Regions from separate parts of the Clostridium amazonense genome, predicted to be linked through region 2. Evidence: riboswitches for the same ligand, from Rfam matches in the RefSeq annotation. Region 2 holds a riboswitch; the other holds the start of a gene.

Region 1 (4,539 bases), on a different contig from region 2:
ATGAGGATGTAGTGAATCTTAATATTTCAAATGTAAAATATGAAAATGGAAATAAGATTGATAATACAAATATAAATTATAAAAAAGAAGTTAACATAGATCCAGTTAAATTGGCAGATGAAGGTAATTACTTCTATATGGGCAATTCATTAGATGAATTTGGAATAGATTTTAATAAAGAATTATTAAAAATAGACAATGGTGAAGATGTTCATAATAAATTATCAGAAGGTATAGATGTAGTATATAATGATGGAACAAGACCAGAAATTGAGAATATTGATTTTTTCGATTTATATTCTGGAGGAAAGGATTATAAAAACTCAGGTATATTTGTAAAATTTACTAAACCTTTAAAAGACAATGTAACTGTAACTATAAAAAAAGGAACATTAAAAGATAAGGATTATCAAGAATGTGATGATATTAAAATGGAAAGCAATATAAAGCAACAAATTGTAGATAGAATAAAAGTTATACATAGAAACACAGATATTATGGATGTTTTAAAATCATTAAAATATATTGATTTAATAGAAGATAAAACACCATTTGAAAAATATGACAGTTTATTAAAAATAAATCAAAATATAGTTGCTAATAAGTTTTTAGATTTAATTGATGAAAGAAAGTTAGGATATGATTATTTTGAAGATTTAAGAAATATATCAAAGTTTTTAGATGAATCATTAGAGTTATCTAAAAATGATATTGATAATATAATTAATGCAGATAATGCTGAAGAATTAACAAAACTAATGGATAACTTAAGAGTTGAAGGATTTTATAATGTTGAAGATGTTTATAAAGAAAAAATAGCAATGAAAATTTTAAATGAAAAAAATAATGATTTAAGCAAAATAGAAGAAATATTAAAAAGTGAATTAGTAGTTATTATAAATGAAAAATTAAATGAAATGAGCAAGTATGAAGGAAAAGAATTAGATGAAAAAAGCTTAGAGGAAATTAGAGGGAAAGTTGAAAGTATAAAAGAAAATAGAAAAAGTCTTACTTGTTTAGGTATGGGGTGGAATGAAATTCAAGATAAATTAGTTAAAAATGTATATCAAGTGGAAGACGATTTAGAATTTGAAAATTTTATTTTTAATTTAAAACAAGATAAACTTGGAGAAATTAACTATCAAGATAACATATTAGATAATATATATAGCAAAATGTCTTCTAAATATAAATATGGAGTAAAAATAGCAAATAGTGACAATAATATTGTTGGAACAGATGGTATTGTGAGTAAAAGCAATAGGGCTGAAGTTGTAAATCTTACATTAGATATATATAGATATGATGATGAGTATACTGATGATAAGGAAGTAGTTAATTTAAGATTAGATTTAAAAGCAAATTAATAATGAATTTTTAATATAATATAAATGAATGAACTAGTTATTTAACTGGTTCATTCATTTTTTATTTATTGAGAGTATTTTGGAATAAATTCCAAAATACAAAAAGATTGGTATTAAAAAATAAATTAACAAAAGTAAATTGAGATTTTTTAAAACGTAGCTAGAATTTGTTATTAACGTAGCCGGGATTTTAATCCCGGTGACCTGTGATGTGGATATAAATTACAAAATTACAATAAATCAAAGGCGAATAGCTGGGAATGAATTACGAGTTACAAAGCACATGAATTTCGGATTACAGGGAATTTGGATGTTATGTTTAAACGTAGCTGGAATTTCTATTTTATGTAGCCGGGATTTGAATCCAGGTGGACCTTAATATGGATATAAACTATAAAATTGTAATAAAACAAGGAGGAATATCCCGGAATGAATTCAGGGTTACAAAAAAATAGATTTCAATGCTGGTATCCCTTGATAGGGTAATAAAATTATAAATTGCAATTAATCAAATGGAAAGTGTCTTAGAATGAATTCCAGGTTACACAAAAAAACTTTCTTTTGCTGATTAATGATAAGAAAGTGACAAGGATTTAAGAAAAATGTCTAAAATGTAAGAAAAAGGTCAAAATAAGTAATAATAAAATATTTGAAATAAATATACAAAGAATATATAATTTTAATTGTAATTGAGGAAAAAATATTAAATTATTTAATATTATGAAAAATAAATTGTTTAAGATTTAAATATGGTTATTTTATAAGGGTTTATGTTGAATAAAGTCTTATAAAGTTTAGAAAAATATGAGATAGTCCAAACGCATTTTAAAATATATTAAGAATTTAAATTAAATATTATTACAATATTTAATTTAATTCTTGGTATAAATATAAAATGATTATGAATATAAATTTAAAAGTGGTAATTAATAAGGGTGTAATCTAGAACTTAGATATACATCATATAATAAGTAGGGAGTTATGATGTATAATCTGTATTTGGGCTCTTAGATTATGCGGAGCAAGTAGAGCAACCCACCTATGACAATAATTTTTAGTGAATTATTGTTATAGGTGTTTTTTATTGTGACATAATTTTTATATGGTCGGAATTGTGTCAATTCAAGTCTAAATTGAATTATCAATTAAAAAAACATATTAAAATAGCAAGTATCACTTCAAATTTTTAAATTGTGTCATAAATTCAGCTATGAATGGTAATGGTATAAAGGGAAATTTTATGTATAAGAGGGAGAGAATTTCATGAGAAAAGGGTCAAAAATTATTTCAACACTTCTTTTAGGGGCAACTTTAGGCTCTGTTGGAACAAGCGTATTTGCTGTCGAGTCAAAGGATGTTATTAGTGAAAAGTTGTTAGCAGGTGCTACAAGATATGAGTCAGCTATTGAGGTTAGTAAAGAGGGATGGAAAATTTCAGATACAGCAGTTTTAGTTAATGGAGCAGCACTTTCAGATGCTCTTGCAGCAACACCTTATGCAAAGATGAAGAATGCTCCAATTTTATTAACAGAAATGGACAAGTTATCTCAATCAACCAAAAAAGAACTTGAAAGATTAAAAGTTAAAAATGTTTCTATTGTTGGTGGTGAAGGTGTAGTATCTAAAAATGTAGTTAATGAATTAGAGGCTATGGGAATTAAAACTTTCAGAATATTAGGAAAAAATAGATTTGAAACTTCACTTAAAGTGGCAGAAAAATTAGATGCTAAAGCTGTTGCTGTTGTTAATGGATTAGATGGAAGACTTGCTGATGCAATGAGTATTGCTTCTCCAGCTGCAAAAAAAGGTATGGCAGTTTTATTATCAGATGGGAAAAGTTTAAGAGGTGCTGATAAGTTCGTAAAGGATAACGAAATATCTGAAACTTATGTTATAGGTGGAAATGCTGTAGTTTCTGATGAAAATGCAAATAGTATAAAAGCATTAAGAATTGGTGGACAAGATAGAAGAGAAACTAATGGAGAAGTTTTAAAGAAGTTTTATGATGAAAAAGAATTAAAAAATATTTATGTAGCTAAAGATGGTGCTAGTAAAGAAAGTGAACTTGTAGATGCATTGTCATCAGGTTCTTTAGCAGCAAAAGAAGGAGCACCAGTTATGCTTTTAGGAACAGAAGTTTCAAAAGTACAAAAAGAATTCTTAAAAGAAAAGCAAATAAAAGCTTTAACACAAGTTGGTTTTGGTATAAATGAAAAATCACTAAAAGAACTTTATGAAGTACTAAATGTAACTAAAGGAATTGAAGTTAGCACAGTAAAAGAGTTAGAATCTGCTGTAGAAAATTCAAAGTATGGGGAATTAATTAAGTTTACTCCAAAAACAGATGTTAAAGAGAATTATGAAATAAAAAGTAATAAAGAAATAGTTGTAGAGCTAAATGGTAATTTTAGTGGCGAAATTAAGGTAGACATGCCTAAAGGTGACGTTATAAATCAGGGCGAATTAAAGGGAAAAGTGATTTTAAATGAAATAAAAAGTGGAACACTTTTAAATAATGGAACAATACATAATATAGAAGTTAATGATAAAACAGGTTCATCAATTGTAAATGGTAAAAATGGAGTAGTAACTAAATTAACAATTGGGGAAAAAGTTAAGACATACATATCTGGAAACATAAAAGAAATTGTGGTTGAAGGAAAAAAATCTGAAGTGAAGCTTGGAGGAGAAATAAATAGTGTTAAAGTAAATGGCGAAGAAGCTTCAGTAAAAATAGAGAAAAAATCTAAAATAAAAAATGTTGAAATAACGGGTTCTGCAAAGGGAACAAAAATAAGTAATGATGGTAGTGTTACAGCTTTAAAAGTTAGTAGTAATGCAAATGATGTAAAAATAGATGTTACTAATGGAAAAGTTGAAAAACTAGAAGGTAACAAAGATCAAGTTATAGGTGGCGACAAAAATATAGGAACAATAACGAAACCATCTACTGGTGGTGGAGCAAGTTCTGGCGGAGGTGGTGGTACATCATCAAAACCTGAAACACCAGAAAAGCCTGAAACACCACAAGAATCAAAGCTTGATGAAGTAAAGAAAAATGCAAAAAATGATTTAAATAAAGAGTTAGAAAAATATAAGCAAGAAGATTATACTGTTGATAATTTTAATAATATAAACAAAATAAAAACAGATGCAGAGGCAGTGATAAATG
Region 2 (4,539 bases):
ATTAGGATAATTGGTAATATATTTATAAAATTATAAAATGTCAAAACAAAGTATTAAGTTAAAAGTTTAATTCATGAACTTGACATGCATTTTTAAATATGGTATATAAAAGATATGCTGTTAGCACTCGTTGTGATATAGTGCTAACAAAATAGAAATAAAAATAAATTAAATATATAGTCTTTATGGTGAAGGGAGCATTTGAAAATGGAAACTAAACAATTTAAAGCAGAGTCTAAGAGATTATTAGACATTATGATTAATTCAATTTATACTCATAGAGAGATTTTTTTAAGAGAGTTATTATCTAATGCAAGTGATGCAATTGATAAGATTTATTATAAAACATTAAGTGATGATTCGTTAACTTTTAACAAAGAAGATTATTATATTAAAGTAATGCCAGAAAAAGAGAATAGAGTGTTAAGAATATGTGATACTGGTATTGGAATGACTGAAGAAGAGTTAGAAAACAATTTAGGAGTTATTGCAAAGAGTGGTTCACTTCAATTTAAGAAAGAAAATGAATTAGAAGAAGGTCATGATATAATTGGCCAGTTTGGTGTTGGGTTTTATTCAGCATTTTTAGTAGCGGATAAAGTTACTGTTATAACTAAAGCTTTTGGAAGCGATAAAGCTTACAGATGGGAATCACAAGGGGTAGAAGGATATACAATTGAAGAATGTGATAGAGATTCTGTAGGTACAGAAATAATATTAAAAATTAAAGATAATACAGAAGATGAAAATTTTGATGATTATTTAGATGAATATAGTTTAAGAAATTTAATTAAAAAGTATTCTGACTTTATAAGATATCCAATTAAAATGGAATTAACAAAAAATAAGTTAAAAGAAGGTAGTGAAGAAGAATACGAGGAATATAAAGAAGAAGAAACAGTAAATAGCATGGTTCCTATTTGGAGAAAAAATAAAAATGAACTTACTGAAGAAGACTATAATAACTTCTATAGTGAAAAACACTTTGGATTTGATAAACCTATAAAACATGTTCATATTAGTGTAGATGGTATGGTAAGTTATAATTCAATATTATTTATTCCAGAAAAAGCTCCATATGATTTCTATACAAAAGAGTATGAAAAAGGATTAGAGCTTTATTCAAATGGTGTTTTAATAATGAATAAATGTGGTGATTTATTACCAGACTACTTTGGATTTGTAAAAGGTATAGTTGATTCAGAAGATTTTTCACTTAACATATCTAGAGAAATATTACAACATGATAGACAATTAAAATTAATAGCTAAAAATATAAAAAATAAAATAAAAGGTGAACTTGAAAATCTATTAAAAAATGATAGAGAAAAATATGAGAAATTCTATAAAACTTTTGGCTCTCAATTAAAATATGGTGTATATAGTGAATTTGGAAGCAATAAGGATGTACTTCAAGATTTATTAATGTTCTATTCATCTAAAGAAAAGAAAATGGTAACTTTAAATGAATATGTATCTAGAATGCCAGAAGATCAAAAATACATCTACTATGCTGTTGGTGATTCAGTGGAAAGAATTGAGAAACTTCCACAAACAGAATTAGTATTAGATAAAGGATATGAGATATTATACTTTACTGAAGAAGTAGATGAATTTGCAATTAAAATGATGATGAATTATAAAGAAAAAGAATTTAAATCTGTATCTAGTAGTGATTTAGGAATAGAGACAGAAGACGATAAAAATTTATCTGAAAATGAAGAGAATAAAGGAGTTTTTGAAGCTATGAAAAATGTATTGGCTGATAAAGTTAAATCAGTTAAAGCTTCAAAGAGATTAAAAAATCATCCAGTATGTTTATCTAATGAAGGTGAACTTTCAATAGAGATGGAAAAAGTTTTAAAAGCTATGCCAAATGGTCAAGATGTAAAAGCGGATAAAATTTTAGAGATAAATGAAAATCATGAAGTATTTAAAGCTTTAAAAGATGCTCATGAAAAAGATGAAGAAAAATTCAAATTATATACAGATTTATTATATAATCAAGCTTTACTTATAGAAGGATTAGCTATAAATGATCCAGTAGAATTTACAAATAACATCTGTAAAATAATGAAATAATGTGATATTAAAATGGTTTCTATTATTTAGGTAATAGAAACCATTTTATATTTTATAAATAAAGATCCTTTTAAGGAAAAATAAGAAAATAAAGAATTTTATTTACAAGGAAAATAAAGTATTATATAATAAATTTAGGAAATGAAGAAGTATAATTTGTATGTGGGCACTTAAATTATATGGAGTTAGTAGTGCAACCGACCTAATTATAATTAAAAAAAATTAGGAGTGTTAATATGAAAAGTAAACAAGTTAAAGTTATTACATCATTATTTTTAGGTACAGCAATGGTATTTGGAGGAGTGATTCCTACAGTTACAGCTAAAACAATGGAGAGTTCTAAAATTCAATATAATGTAGTAGATGAAGAAAGTCCAATGAGTATTTGGAACGCACAAGAAGGATTAAATCAAAATGAAAAGAACCCTTACATAAAAGGTAGTATTGCAATTTATAACGGTAAAGTATATGAATGCAAAAGATTTCATTATCCTCAACTAGGCTGGAATCCAAGTGAAGCAAGAATGTTTTGGAAATCAGTAGGTGTTGTGCCAGAATGGTATACAGATGAAACTCACGTTGAAAGTAGCAAAGTTCCATATCAAAAAGGTGATATTGTAAGTTATAATTCAAATATTTATAAATGCAAAAGATTCCATTATGCACAACCAGGTTGGAATCCATGTGAAGCACCAATGTTTTGGGAGTTAGTTAAATAGAAAAGTAGTAAGCTATAGTATAAATAATATTGTACTATAGCTTTTTGTTTTATTTAAACAATAATTTGAATAAATGGAAATTAAGTTGACAATTTATTGGAAAATGTATATTATAAATACATAAAGTGAGTGTGTCTAAGCAAAAGTGAGCGACACAGGGATTAATCCTACACGTAGATACCACTACGGAGTCACTACTAAAGTGAATTCGTAGTGTTTTTTTTATATAAATTTTAAATTTAGTGAATTGAATGAAAAATACTTCAAGAATAATGTTAAGAAAATTTTGTGATTTAGGGGATGATTAAATGAACTTTTTAATAAGGCCAGTAGTAAAAGAAGATGCAGAGTTTATAAATGAAATAAGACGTCAAGATGGTGTAAGAGAAAATACAATGGGGATTGTTAGTGAAAGAATTTCAAGATCACAAAGAATTATTGATAATCTTACAGAAAATGATCATATGATAGTGGCTGAAATATTAGAAGATGGAGTGAAAAAAGTTATAGGAGTAGCTTCTTTATCTGTAAACAAATCTAATAGAGTAAGACATTCAGGAAGTATGGGAATAAGTATAGGAAAAGATTACCAAGGAAATGGTATTGGAACAGCGCTTATGAAAGAATTACTTGATATAGCAGATAATTGGTTAATGTTAGTTAGAATAGAGTTAGGCGTATTTGTGGACAATGAAAAAGCTATAAGCCTTTATAAATCATTAGGATTTGTAATTGAAGGAAAAAGAAAATATGCAATCATAAGAAATGGAATTTATGAGGATGAATATATAATGGCTAGATATAATTATAAACTTATTAAGTAGATTTAAATATTTGACTTGTATATTAAATTTAAAAAATATTTTTAATACACAAGTCAAATTAATATAAAAAAATTAAAATTGTATAAAAGGGGATGGGGATATATGTTAAGTTGTTTTAAAAGTGATAGTGATGTTTTACTTAAAAAACCATTTAAGGATTATGATGTCCAATTTAATCTTTTTTATAGAATAAGTGAGGGAAATGAAGTTTTAGCTTTAAAGACAGAAGAAGATGATTTAATAGCAATGTGCAATCCAGGGCATGATATGTGGATTTGGGCAATACAGGATATGGCTGAGGAAAAGCTTGATATTGTAACAAATGAACTTTGTGATGTACTTAATGAAAATAGCATAAGTGGAGTATCAGGTGAACCTGATTTTATATCAAAAATATCAAAAGTTTATGAAGATAAGTTTAATGTAGAATGTAAAAAATATATAGGAATGGGTGCATATAAATGTACAAAAGTAATATTAGACAAGTACTCAAAAGGGAAAATGGTTAAAGCAAATTTAAAGCATACAGATATAGTTTCACAGTATTTATCAGATTTTAATGAATCATCAGGTGAAGAAGGAATAGATAGAGAAAGAAAAATACTAGAAGCAATGGAAATTATAAATAATAATGATTTATTCTTATGGGAAGTAGATAAAAAGATTGTAGCAATGGCAAGGGTTGTTCATAAAACTTTAGAATATGCTAGAATAACTAGTGTATATACAAATAAAAATGAAAGAAATAACGGATATGCAAGTTCGTTAGTTGCTAAATTAAGTGAAAAATTATTAGAAGAAGGATTAACACCAATGCTGTATGCAAATTTAAATAATAAAACAGCAGTAAATGTATATAAAAACATTGGATATGAAGAATGTGGAGATGTAGATAGTGTTATGTTTATATATTA

Evidence for each region. A riboswitch is a leader RNA that binds a small molecule or an ion and turns the genes downstream of it on or off. The one in region 2 is predicted to bind cyclic di-GMP.
Region 1: it holds a riboswitch for cyclic di-GMP, as region 2 does, so the genes downstream of both, AC07E4_RS13030 (cell wall-binding repeat-containing protein) here and AC07E4_RS01740 (carbohydrate-binding protein) in region 2, are expected to answer to the same signal.

Annotation. Positions count from the first base shown of each region.
Region 1 is NZ_JBWKMH010000031.1:96,500-101,038, forward strand. It holds gene AC07E4_RS13020 (hypothetical protein) at 1-1,367, shown strand, start outside; gene AC07E4_RS13025 (hypothetical protein) at 1,579-1,746, shown strand; cyclic di-GMP riboswitch class II at 2,333-2,416, shown strand; gene AC07E4_RS13030 (cell wall-binding repeat-containing protein) at 2,631-4,539, shown strand, end outside.
Region 2 is NZ_JBWKMH010000003.1:190,802-195,340, forward strand. It holds gene htpG (molecular chaperone HtpG) at 208-2,082, shown strand; cyclic di-GMP riboswitch class II at 2,211-2,294, shown strand; gene AC07E4_RS01740 (carbohydrate-binding protein) at 2,319-2,801, shown strand; gene AC07E4_RS01745 (GNAT family N-acetyltransferase) at 3,110-3,625, shown strand; gene AC07E4_RS01750 (GNAT family N-acetyltransferase) at 3,728-4,539, shown strand, end outside.